2 linked regions of the Phyllobacterium zundukense genome follow. The protein of the gene in region 2 binds, or shares a complex with, the protein of the main gene of each other region. Links are inferred from orthologs where the notes say so. Each region holds a gene or a part of one and is shown on either strand. Other genes may lie near its edges.

Region 1 (5,305 bases), 3.6 Mb from region 2 along the record:
CAAACGGCTTTAACCCTTCGCTTGCCAGACCAGCTGCGAAAGTTACAGCATGCTGTTCGGCGATGCCAACATCGAAGGTACGTTCGGGAAAAACCTCCCCAAAAAGGTCGAGACCGGTTCCACCCGGCATCGCTGCTGTTACGGCAACGATCCTGTCGTCGTGACGTGCTTCCTCGATCATGCTCGTAGCAAAGACCTTCGTATAACTTGGCGCGTTGGCCGGGGGCTTCGCCTGCGCTCCGGTGATGACGTCGAATTTGTTAACACCGTGGTATTTGTCCGCGGCCGCCTCGGCCGGAGCGTAACCCTTGCCCTTTTGTGTAACGACATGGATCAGAACCGGGCCGTCCATCGTGTCGCGGACGTTCTTCAGTACGGGCAACAGATGGTCGAGATTGTGCCCGTCGATCGGTCCGACATAGTAGAAGCCGAGCTCTTCGAACATCGTACCGCCGGTCCAGAAGCCGCGGGCATACTCTTCCGATAGACGCGCCTTCTCCTGCAGGAATTTCGGCAGCCTCTTGGCAAGCTGTTTGGCAGTTTCGCGGAACGAGCGGTAAGCCCGCCCGGAGACAAGGCGCGCCAGATAAGCGCTCATAGCGCCAGTAGGAGGTGCAATCGACATATCGTTGTCGTTGAGAATGACGATGAGGCGCGCATCGAGAGCTCCGGCATTGTTCATCGCCTCATAGGCCATGCCTGCGGACATCGCTCCATCGCCTATCACCGAGATCACGTTGCGCTTCGTGCCGGAAAGATCGCTGGCAACCGCCATTCCGAGACCTGCGGAAATCGACGTGGACGAATGGGCAGCGCCAAAGGGGTCGTACTCGCTTTCGCTGCGCTTGGTAAATCCGGAAAGACCGCCTTCCTGCCGCAGGCTGCGGATACGGTGGCGCCGTCCGGTCAATATCTTGTGCGGATAGGCCTGATGGCCGACATCCCAGATGATCCGGTCATGCGGCGTATCGAAAACATGATGGAGCGCGACCGTCAGTTCGACGACCCCAAGACCCGCGCCGAGATGGCCGCCCGTGGTCGAAACCGCATCAATCAGTTCGGTTCGCAATTCCTGCGTCAGCTGAGGCAGATCGGATTCCGGCAGTTGACGCAAATCCAAGGGAATTTTAACGCGATCAAGCAGTGGTGTTTCAAAATTCTTGGCCAAAGCGCAGGTTCCAGTTCCAAGCTCAATTCCTGCCGTTTCCCTAAAGGAAAACCAGCAGACCATCAAGAAGCGGAGTTTACCGCTCCATGGGTCGGTTTTCAGGCAGTGGTATGAATTCTTCCTCGTCGCCTGGCACGATATCGAAACGGCCCGTGCGCCATTCTTCTTTTGCCTGCTCGATCCGTTCCTGGGACGAAGACACGAAATTCCACCAGATATAGCGCTTGGACGCCAGAGCAGCACCTCCAAACAGCATCAGGTGCGCGCCTTGCGGTGCACGGACAATGATCTCGTCACCGGCGCGGAACACCAATAGACGGTCCGCCGGGAAGTTCTCTCCGGCAACTTCTACCGAGCCGTCCAGCGTATAGATGGCCCGCTCTTCGGCAATGTTGGCTGGCAACTGAATATGGCTTCCGGGATCAAGCCGAATGTCCACGTAAAGCGTTTCCGCATGCTGTTTGACGGGAGAACCAGCCCCATGGAACTTGCCCATGACGATACGCGCTTCCATACCTGCTTCGCGCAGGACAGGCAGTTCACCTACGCCTGTATTGGCAAAGGCCGGGTTGATTTCCTCCAGATGATCTGGCAGTGCGAGCCAGGTCTGCAGCCCCGAAATCGGCAACGGCTCGGTCCGCAGCTCCTCCGGTGAACGTTCTGAATGAACGATTCCGCGGCCGGCCGTCATGAGATTGACGTCACCAGGTTTGATGACCATTTCCGTGCCGAGGCTGTCGCGGTGGCGTATATTCCCATCGAAAAGATAGGTTACAGTCGAAAGGCCGATATGCGGATGCGGCCGCACGTCAAGCGCATCGGTCGGGCGAAGGATCGCCGGGCCCATCCGGTCGAAGAAAATGAAGGGACCGACAAGTCGGCGCTTGGCGCTCGGCAGGGCACGCCGCACTTCGAGCCCGCCAATATCGCTGGTGCGCGGGATAATTAGCGTCTCGATTGCATCGATTGCTGCCAAGTCACCTATCTTGGGGTCTGGGCAAGGGGAAAAACTCATGTGCGTTACTCCGGAGGGGTCGAGACGCCAGCATAACGGTTCATCGCCTTACTGAACAGCATCGCTGTGCTTCACTCCGGATCGAGCGGCTCTGTGCCGACGGGTTCACCGTTACGGCCAAGACGGATTTTCTGCACTTTGTCTTCAGCAGCGCTCAAGAGCGTATCGCAATGCTTCTTGAGGGCTTCTCCCCGTTCATAGATCCGGATCGACTGTTCAAGTGGCACATCACCACGTTCCAGATCATCAACTATTTTTTCCAGCTGATCGAGCGCCTGCTCAAAGCTCATGGCAGCGATATCGGAATTGTTCTGTACATCGGCCATGCTTCATCCTCCCATCAACCGTCTTATATGCGCGCCCGCCGAGAGCGACATACCTTTCAGGTCGTAGCCGCCTTCCAGAAGGCTGACAAGGCGGTTTGACGCATAGCTCCCAGCTCTTTCCATCAGGGCACCTGTCGCCCAGTCAAAATCATCCTCGTTCAGATTTATTTCCGCCAACGGGTCGCGATGATGAGCATCGAAGCCGGCAGAAACGATAATCAGCTCCGGCCGAAACTCATCGATAGCGGGGAGAATACGCGTGTTGAATGCTTCTCTGAAATGGTCGCTGCCAGTCTGCGGACTGAGAGGCGCATTGATGATATTGCCAGCACCCGTTTCGTCCTTTGCTCCGGTGCCCGGATAGAGCGGCATCTGATGCGTCGAACAGTAAAGCACCGACGGATCATCCCAGAAGATGTCCTGCGTACCATTGCCGTGATGCACGTCCCAATCGACGATTGCAACACGTTCAATGCCATGGGCTTTTTGGGCGTGCCTAGCTGCGATCGCGGCGCTGTTGAACAGACAAAAGCCCATGGCTTTGTCCCGCTCTGCGTGGTGGCCGGGGGGACGCGAAGCCACGAAGACATTGTCCGCGACACCAGTAAATACGTCATCCACAGCAGCATTGGCGGCACCGATTGCCGTCAAAACCGCTTCCCAGCTTTTGGGGCTCACAGTCGTATCCGAATCGACTCGAGTCAGTCCTTCTTCGGGGATGGTACTGCGTACACGTTCAATAAACGTCTGGGGATGTGTATAAAGGATCGTTGTTTCGTCGCCCATTGGTGCCTGGACGCGATCCAGTGCATCGAAGGTGCTATCCTCCAGCACCTTGTTGAGCGCGCGCAATCGATCCGGCCGTTCAGGATGCCCCGGAGGGGTCAAATGTTCCAGATAAATCGGGTGCGAATAAAGACGAGTTACCATTAAAGCTTTCTGCAACAGCAAAAGGGCGTGAGCATGACCAGGCAGTCACGCACAAATTTGCACCAGCTACCCGCAGTTGTACAAGAGACAAGTCAGCGAATTCTACCGTACGTGCCGATTGGTCAAGCTATGCTCAATGCCTGCGTCAGATCGGCAATCAAGTCATCCGGATGTTCGATGCCGATCGACAACCTGATCGTTGAATCCAGCACGCCGATGCGCTGGCGCACGTCGATGGGGACGCCCGAATGAGTCATCGTTGCCGGATGGCTGGCGAGCGACTCCGTTCCGCCGAGGCTCACGGCAAGCTTCAATATCTGCAGGGCGTTGAGGAACTTGAAGGCCGCGGGCTGTCCACCTACAATGTCAAATGAGAATGTCGAGCCAGCTCCGGTGCACTGAGCGGCAAACGTTTTGCCAAGCGGTGAAGACGCGTCGTGGTACGGGAGATAGTGTATTTTCTCGACCTTCGGATGGTCACGAAGGAAATTGGCAATGGCCAAGGCGTTATTGTCAGCCTTCTCCATGCGAATACTGAGAGTTTCGAGTGATCGGCCGAGCATCCAGCAGGAATGCGGATCGAGTTGCGTACCGATCGCGCCACGCAGAGCTTTGACCTGCTTCATCACGGCTCTTGATCCGAGCGCTGCTCCGGCAATCAAATCGGAGTGACCACCGACATATTTTGTCAGCGAATACAGCGAAATATCCGCGCCGTGCTCGATGGGCCGTTGGAATACCGGTCCAAGCAACGTGTTGTCGCAAGCGATTATCGGGCGGTGGCCCTGCTTTTCGCCAATAGCCTCGGCGATCCGGCGGATCATTGCCACATTAACCAGGCTGTTGGTTGGATTGGCTGGCGTTTCGATCAGGATGACCGAGACACGGCCTTTCTGCATCGCCTGATCAGCCGCAGCTTGTACCGAAGCTTCGTTCACGCCGTCAGCGAAGCCCACGGCTGCAACGCCCATGTTGAGGAACGTCTTGGCGAGCAGCGTTTCCGTGCCACCATAAAGCGGCTGCGAGTGCAGGATCGAGTCGCCCGGACGGACGAAGGCAAACAGGGTCGTGGCAATCGCCGACATTCCCGAGGAAAAAACCGCACAGTTTTCCGTGCGCTCATAGACAGCCAGCCGGTCCTCGACGATTTCGCTATTGGGATGATTAAAACGTGAGTAGACCAGACCAGCCGCCGTACCGGCCGGCGGTTCTTTGCGACCAGAGACAAAATCGAAGAAATCCCGGCCTTCTTCCGCGGACTTGAATACGAAGGTCGAGGTCAAGAATACAGGTGGTTTGACAGCCCCCTCGGATAGTTCCGGGTCGTAGCCGTAGTTCAGCATCAGCGTCTCAGGATGCAGTTCGTGATTGCCGATATGCGTTTTGGAGGGATGGGGAGCGGTCATGGCAGTCTCCTCGCTGAATGAGCCTATCCAGCGAGATTATAGCAAATCCAACGACCATTCCTTGCTATTTTGAAGCGGCCTTCGCAACAAGCGAGAGCCAGTTTTCAAATAATGTCGGTCTTGGTGATCTGGATACCAAAGCCTTCGAGCCCGACATAGTGCCGTTCGCGCGAAGACAGTAGACGGATCGACGTAATACCAAGATCCTTCAATATCTGGGCGCCAAGCCCGATTTGACGCCATTCCTCTTCGCGCACGCGCGCTTCAGCGTGGGCTTCGCGCTCCTGCAATGCCGCGCGATTGCGGTCATCATCCCGGCCAACACCGACCGATCCTTCGCGCAGATAGACAATCACTCCGCGCTTTTCCTCGGCGATGCGCTTCATGATACTGTCCAGCGTGTTGCGGGCGCCGAATACATCACTCAGCACATCCTCACGCTGTAGGCGAACAGGAACAT
Region 2 (5,214 bases):
TGTCCATGCAGATGCGCCGGCTGGAGGAGCGCGTTTCAAAATCGCTTTTCGAGCGCGATGGCCGCACCAATCGACTGACGGAAGATGGCGAACGCCTGCTGGCCTATGCACGGCGGATGCTGCAGCTTAACAATGAAACCATTGCAGCTTTTGATGATACGCAGCTGCAGGGACACATTCGCATCGGCACTCCAGACGATTATGCCGACAGGTTTCTGCCGGAAATCATGGCTCGATTTTCCCGTTCCAATCCCCGCGTCGAGCTATCAGTCGTCTGCGAGCCCACCGTCAACCTCGACGAGATGATCCGCAAGGGTCAACTCGATATTGCGCTCGTAACGCAGTGCGACGAGCAGCGGCGCTCAGAAGTTGTGCGTAGCGAACAGCTGCTTTGGGTTACCTCAGCCCACCATAATGTGCATGAAGAACAAGTACTTCCGCTGGCAGTCGGTCGCCCGACCTGTATCTGGCGCGCTGCCGCGGTGGATGTTCTGGACAGCATGCACCATGACTACCGCATTCTCTTTACAAGCTGGTCGGCTACCGTCCTGGCGGCGGCCGTGCTGGCGGGCCTTGCTGTCTCGATCCTGCCCGAGTGCGCCTTGCGTCCGGGAATGCGCGTTCTGACGGAGGCCGACGGTTTTGGCCGCTTGCCGGAATTCGGCATCGGCATCATGCGCGGCCACACCAAGCCCTCCGCGATTGTCGATGCGCTGGCACAGCACATTGTCGAAAGTCTCGACAATCTGTCGATGCCCTCTCCCGTCAGCGTGAGCCAAGCTTCGGCGCCGATCATGGCCAATCAGCGTCTCCGGCAAGTCCGTGCAGCGGAGCTCGTCCCTGGCTGGTGATCACATTCCCCCTTGCCATGCCTTCACTGCGTCCAGGGGATAGAGCAACATGACGATGTTCAGGGTTAGGTTGTCGCGTATGACCCAGCCAGCCAGCAGCTCGAAGAAGATCGCCAGCATGATCGTCAGCCAGAGAGGAGCTCTGGCTGCGAAGAAGAAGCCTAGTACCATGAACAATATGTCGCTGACGGAATTCAGGACACTGTCGCCGACATAGCCCAGCGCGATCGTGGCTTCGCGGTAGCGATTGATGACCATGTCGGTGTTTTCAAAAATCTCCCAGGCCGCCTCGACCACGATAGCCATCAGCAGGCGCTGGCCGAGGGGCAATTTACGGGCGACAATCCAGAAAATAGCATAGAACAGGAAGCCATGGATAATGTGCGAGAGCGTGTACCAATCGGCGATATGCTGTGAATTATCTGGTGAATTCGTCTCGCCAACCCACAACTTTATTGTGCCGCAAGTACATATCGGGTTGCGGCCCATCCACAGCAGGATCGCTGCAGCGGCAGCAATCATGAGCGCCCCTATCGGAAGATAATGACGTAATTTCCAACCCTTGGAAGTAGCGCCAATATCTGCTGGCATGTGGATTCCCCTTTTTCCAACTCTTGCGGATAGGCGAAATTCCTGAGGCTTGCAATGGTGCAATCGAGGATTGCCGAGACTTGACCCTGACGGCAGGGGGACTAGGAATAGCGCATGAGCGAAAAGCCCGAATCTGCATCGAATGTTGCCGAATATACTGTCTCTGAAATCTCCGGCGCGTTGAAGCGCACGGTCGAGGACACTTTCGGGCACGTAAGGGTTCGCGGCGAGATTTCGGGCTATCGCGGCCCGCATTCGTCTGGCCATGCCTACTTCTCGCTGAAAGACGACAAGGCACGTATAGAGGCGGTCATCTGGCGGAGCGCCATGAGCCGGCTGCGTTTCCAGCCCGAAGAGGGCATGGAGGTCATCGCTACGGGCAAATTGACGACTTATCCGGGCTCGTCCAAATACCAGATCGTCATCGAGCAGATGGAACCTGCCGGCGCCGGCGCGCTGATGGCACTGTTGGAGGAACGCAAGCGCAAGCTTGGTGCGGAGGGACTTTTCGATCCCGCAGCAAAGCGACGACTGCCCTTCATGCCGCGCATTATCGGCGTTGTCACATCGCCGACCGGCGCTGTAATCCGCGACATCATCCACCGCATCACCGACCGTTTCCCGCTGCATGTTCTGGTCTGGCCGGTACGGGTGCAGGGCGAGACTTCTGGCGCTGAAGTCGCCAATGCGATCAATGGTTTCAATGGGTTAGAGCGAGGCGGCGTTCTTCCTCGTCCCGATGTCCTGATCGTAGCACGTGGCGGTGGCAGCCTTGAAGACCTTTGGGGATTCAACGATGAAGCCGTCGTGCGCGCCGTCGCCGCATCGCAAATTCCCATCATTTCTGCCGTCGGTCACGAGACCGACTGGACGCTGATCGACCTTGCCGCGGACGTTCGCGCACCGACGCCAACTGGTGCTGCGGAGATGGCTGTGCCGGTCAAGGCAGACCTTAAGGCACAGGTCGCGATGCTTGGCGCCCGGCTCGCTTCCGGCATGTCGCGCTATCTCGACCGCCGTCGTCAGGCGCAGCGGGCGCTTGCCCGTGCCCTGCCCTCGGCGGACCAGTTGCTTGCACTTCCACGCCGGCATTTCGATGAAACCGCAGGCCGTTTGGGCCGTGCCTTACAGGCGAATACGCAGAAGAAACGCGGCGAGTTCGACGGCTGCGCCAGGCAATTAGCGCCGCGGCTCCTTGAACAGAAAATTCGCGAAAAGCGGATTGAAATCAAGCGTTTGGACAGTCAGCTGCCGCGTTGTCTTGCAGCTTTTCTGCACCAGCGGCGCGCGGTTTTTGACCGGCAAGCCGCACGGCTTTCGATTGAACCTGCCGCACGGTTGGCACAAAGAGACCGCCAGGATCTGCAACAGCTGGACCGGCGTCAGATCCAGGCCGTCAATCTGCTGATCGACGGCGCCAAACGGCGCAGCGGCGAACTCGAGCGCCTGCTGAAAACCCTGTCATATCAAGGGGTTCTGGAACGTGGCTTCGCGGTTGTCCTTGACCAATCAGGCACGCCCATCAAGCGAGCGGGGGCTATTGCAAGCGGCGATGACCTTACCCTCAAGTTCCAGGACGGTGACGTACAAGCTGTCGCGAAAGATGGTGAAGAACGTCGATCGCAGCCGAAAACAGAGCGTCCCGCTCCTGCCAAAAAGCCCCCTACTCCGGCTGGTTCACAGGGCTCGCTCTTTTAGTACTTCGCGTCGCCACAACCATTTTTCTCGCCAGAGTTGAAAATTTCGTTCCGGATTCGATGATTCATGCGTCAGGAATCGGGTCTTCTTATGTGAGAATTGAATATTCTTGCAGAGAAACTGTCCCGGTATTGCGATCCGCCATTCAAAATCAGGTTTTCTATTCGCGCATCCACGCAGGACTGTTCAATTCAATCAAGGATTGCGACCAATCCTCGATGAAACGTTGGCGTTGTGCCCTGTCCTGCACCGCGAGCAGAGCCGGGCCGATGCGGATCGGCTGGGCAACGCCGGACTCTTTCAAATTTTGCGGACCATCGACGCCGGGGGGCAGTTCACCACTTTCCGTGAAATAGAACGCATTGGTTCGCGCCACCGATTGGCCACGCTCTGACAGGAGATAATCAAGGAACCGTGCGCCGAGATCTGCTCGCTGTGCACCTTTCGGGATAAGCGCACCACGGCTCAAGACGAGCGTATAATCGCGCGGCACCACCACGCCCAATTCCGGGTGACGCTGGGCGGCGTCGTAGGCATAGGAACCGAGCAGATTGTAACCGATGTAGAGATTGCCCTTGGCGACCTCTTCCAGGATTTCGCCGGTGCAGCAACGGGCCACAGCGGACGCACGCGCCATGCTTTCCAGCAGGCGGCCGAAGACGGTCGTCGTTTGCCGCGCATCATTGAAGGCGAGAAGATAACCGATCCCGGACAGGCGAATATCATAGGTGCCGACACGGCCGCGATAATAGTCGAGCCGCTCCCGTAAAAGGTCGGCGAGTTCGACATGGGTACGTGGAACTTCGGCCGGTGGCACCTTGCTCCTGTTATAGACGAAAACCGCCGGCTCATAGGTAAAACCGAAGACCTCGTCACGCCAATTGGCCCACTCTGCGACGCGAAGGGTTTCGGGCGACGTATGCGCCGCGGCGCAGCCGTCATTGGCGAGCTTGAGCAATTGGTCGACCGATGACGACAAGAGCAGATCGCCGAGCGGTTCCTGCTTGCGGCAGGCCTCGCTGGCCAAGGCATTCAGCTCGTTGGTCAGATATTCGTTGTAGTCAACCGACACATCCGGCGACGATTTCTGAAAATCCTCGATCAGCGGTTTTATCGCGACCAGGTCTGTCGTCGAGTAGATCGTCAGCGTGCCTGCGCCCGGCTGGACCGCTGGAAACAGCGTTTTGTTGTTCTCAGCAGCCAACGCTTGTGCGGCGGTGAAACCAGCCACCAAGAGCGCGAAACTCACCCGGATCATTTCGCCTCTCCCTTGAACAGCGGCACGGTCAGAACCACGGTAAAGCCTTTTTCATCGCGGGCGCGGAAGCTCAAGGTGCCACCATGGGCATTTGCCACTTCCTGGGCAATGGCGAAGCCAAGACCTGAGCTGCCTTCATGCGATTTCGACGTGGCAAAGCGCTGCGTCGCCTTCTCCCAGCTTTCCGGCGGGATGCCGGGACCATCATCCTCAACCTCGACAAAGGCTTGCGTGTCGCTGGCGCGTACCCGCACCTCCAGCCGCTGATCAGTGCCGTGCCGCAAAGCGTTGTCGATGACGTTGACAATAGCTTCGCGCAGGCTGACTGCGTCGCCGAGCACGAAGGGCCGGTCATCCGGCGCTTCGAAAGAAATGACGATATCGGGATCGACCGTGACCGGAACGGCGACCCGATAGGCGCGCCTTGCCACATCGACAAGACTGATCGGCTCCAGCTGAACAGAATCGGCGCGATGAATCACCATCGCGTGGCTGAGCAACTGGTTGGTCAGCCGCGAGAGTTCGCTTGTCCTTTCCTTGACCCGATTGAAATGCTGGCGGCCCGCCTTGTCGAGTTTGCCGGCCCCCAGAAGATCGATCTGCGCCGTCAGCGCAGTCAGCGGCGTGCGTATCTGATGTGCGGCATCGGCAATAAAACGCTGCAACAGATCGACGCGTTCATTGAGCCTTCCCATGAAATGGTTGATCGAACCGACAAAGGGATCAAGCTCACGCGGCACGTCGACTGTAACCGGCGTCAGATCATGCGGATCGCGGCCACGAACCTCCGTCCCCAACCGTTCCACCGGCTGCAGC

What was found.
Region 1: the proteins of xseA (region 2) and N8E88_RS31300 are in contact, whole or in part, in a cryo-EM structure (PDB 8TXR), measured with the Escherichia coli proteins. The link is inferred for Phyllobacterium zundukense from one-to-one orthologs.

Annotation. Positions count from the first base shown.
Region 1 is NZ_CP104973.1:3,851,377-3,856,681, forward strand. The notes cover bases 883-3,851. They hold N8E88_RS31300 (exodeoxyribonuclease VII small subunit), read right to left. Parts: upstream 2,510-3,851; coding sequence 2,255-2,509; downstream 883-2,254. Other genes in these bases: dxs (1-deoxy-D-xylulose-5-phosphate synthase), read right to left, coding at 883-1,168; N8E88_RS31295 (pirin family protein), read right to left, coding at 1,245-2,183; N8E88_RS31305 (histone deacetylase family protein), read right to left, coding at 2,513-3,439; N8E88_RS31310 (cystathionine gamma-synthase family protein), read right to left, coding at 3,562-3,851. Also shown: more of dxs, read right to left, coding at 1-882; more of N8E88_RS31310, read right to left, coding at 3,852-4,845; ribB (3,4-dihydroxy-2-butanone-4-phosphate synthase), read right to left, coding at 4,950-5,305. UniProt on the Escherichia coli protein: Bidirectionally degrades single-stranded DNA into large acid-insoluble oligonucleotides, which are then degraded further into small acid-soluble oligonucleotides.
Region 2 is NZ_CP104973.1:217,882-223,095, forward strand. The notes cover bases 971-3,848. They hold xseA (exodeoxyribonuclease VII large subunit), read left to right. Parts: upstream 971-1,556; coding sequence 1,557-3,140; downstream 3,141-3,848. Other genes in these bases: N8E88_RS13465 (DUF2585 domain-containing protein), read right to left, coding at 971-1,442; N8E88_RS13475 (ABC transporter substrate-binding protein), read right to left, coding at 3,301-3,848. Outside these bases: N8E88_RS13460 (LysR substrate-binding domain-containing protein), read left to right, coding at 1-851; more of N8E88_RS13465, read right to left, coding at 852-970; more of N8E88_RS13475, read right to left, coding at 3,849-4,398; N8E88_RS13480 (sensor histidine kinase), read right to left, coding at 4,395-5,214. UniProt on the Escherichia coli protein: Bidirectionally degrades single-stranded DNA into large acid-insoluble oligonucleotides, which are then degraded further into small acid-soluble oligonucleotides.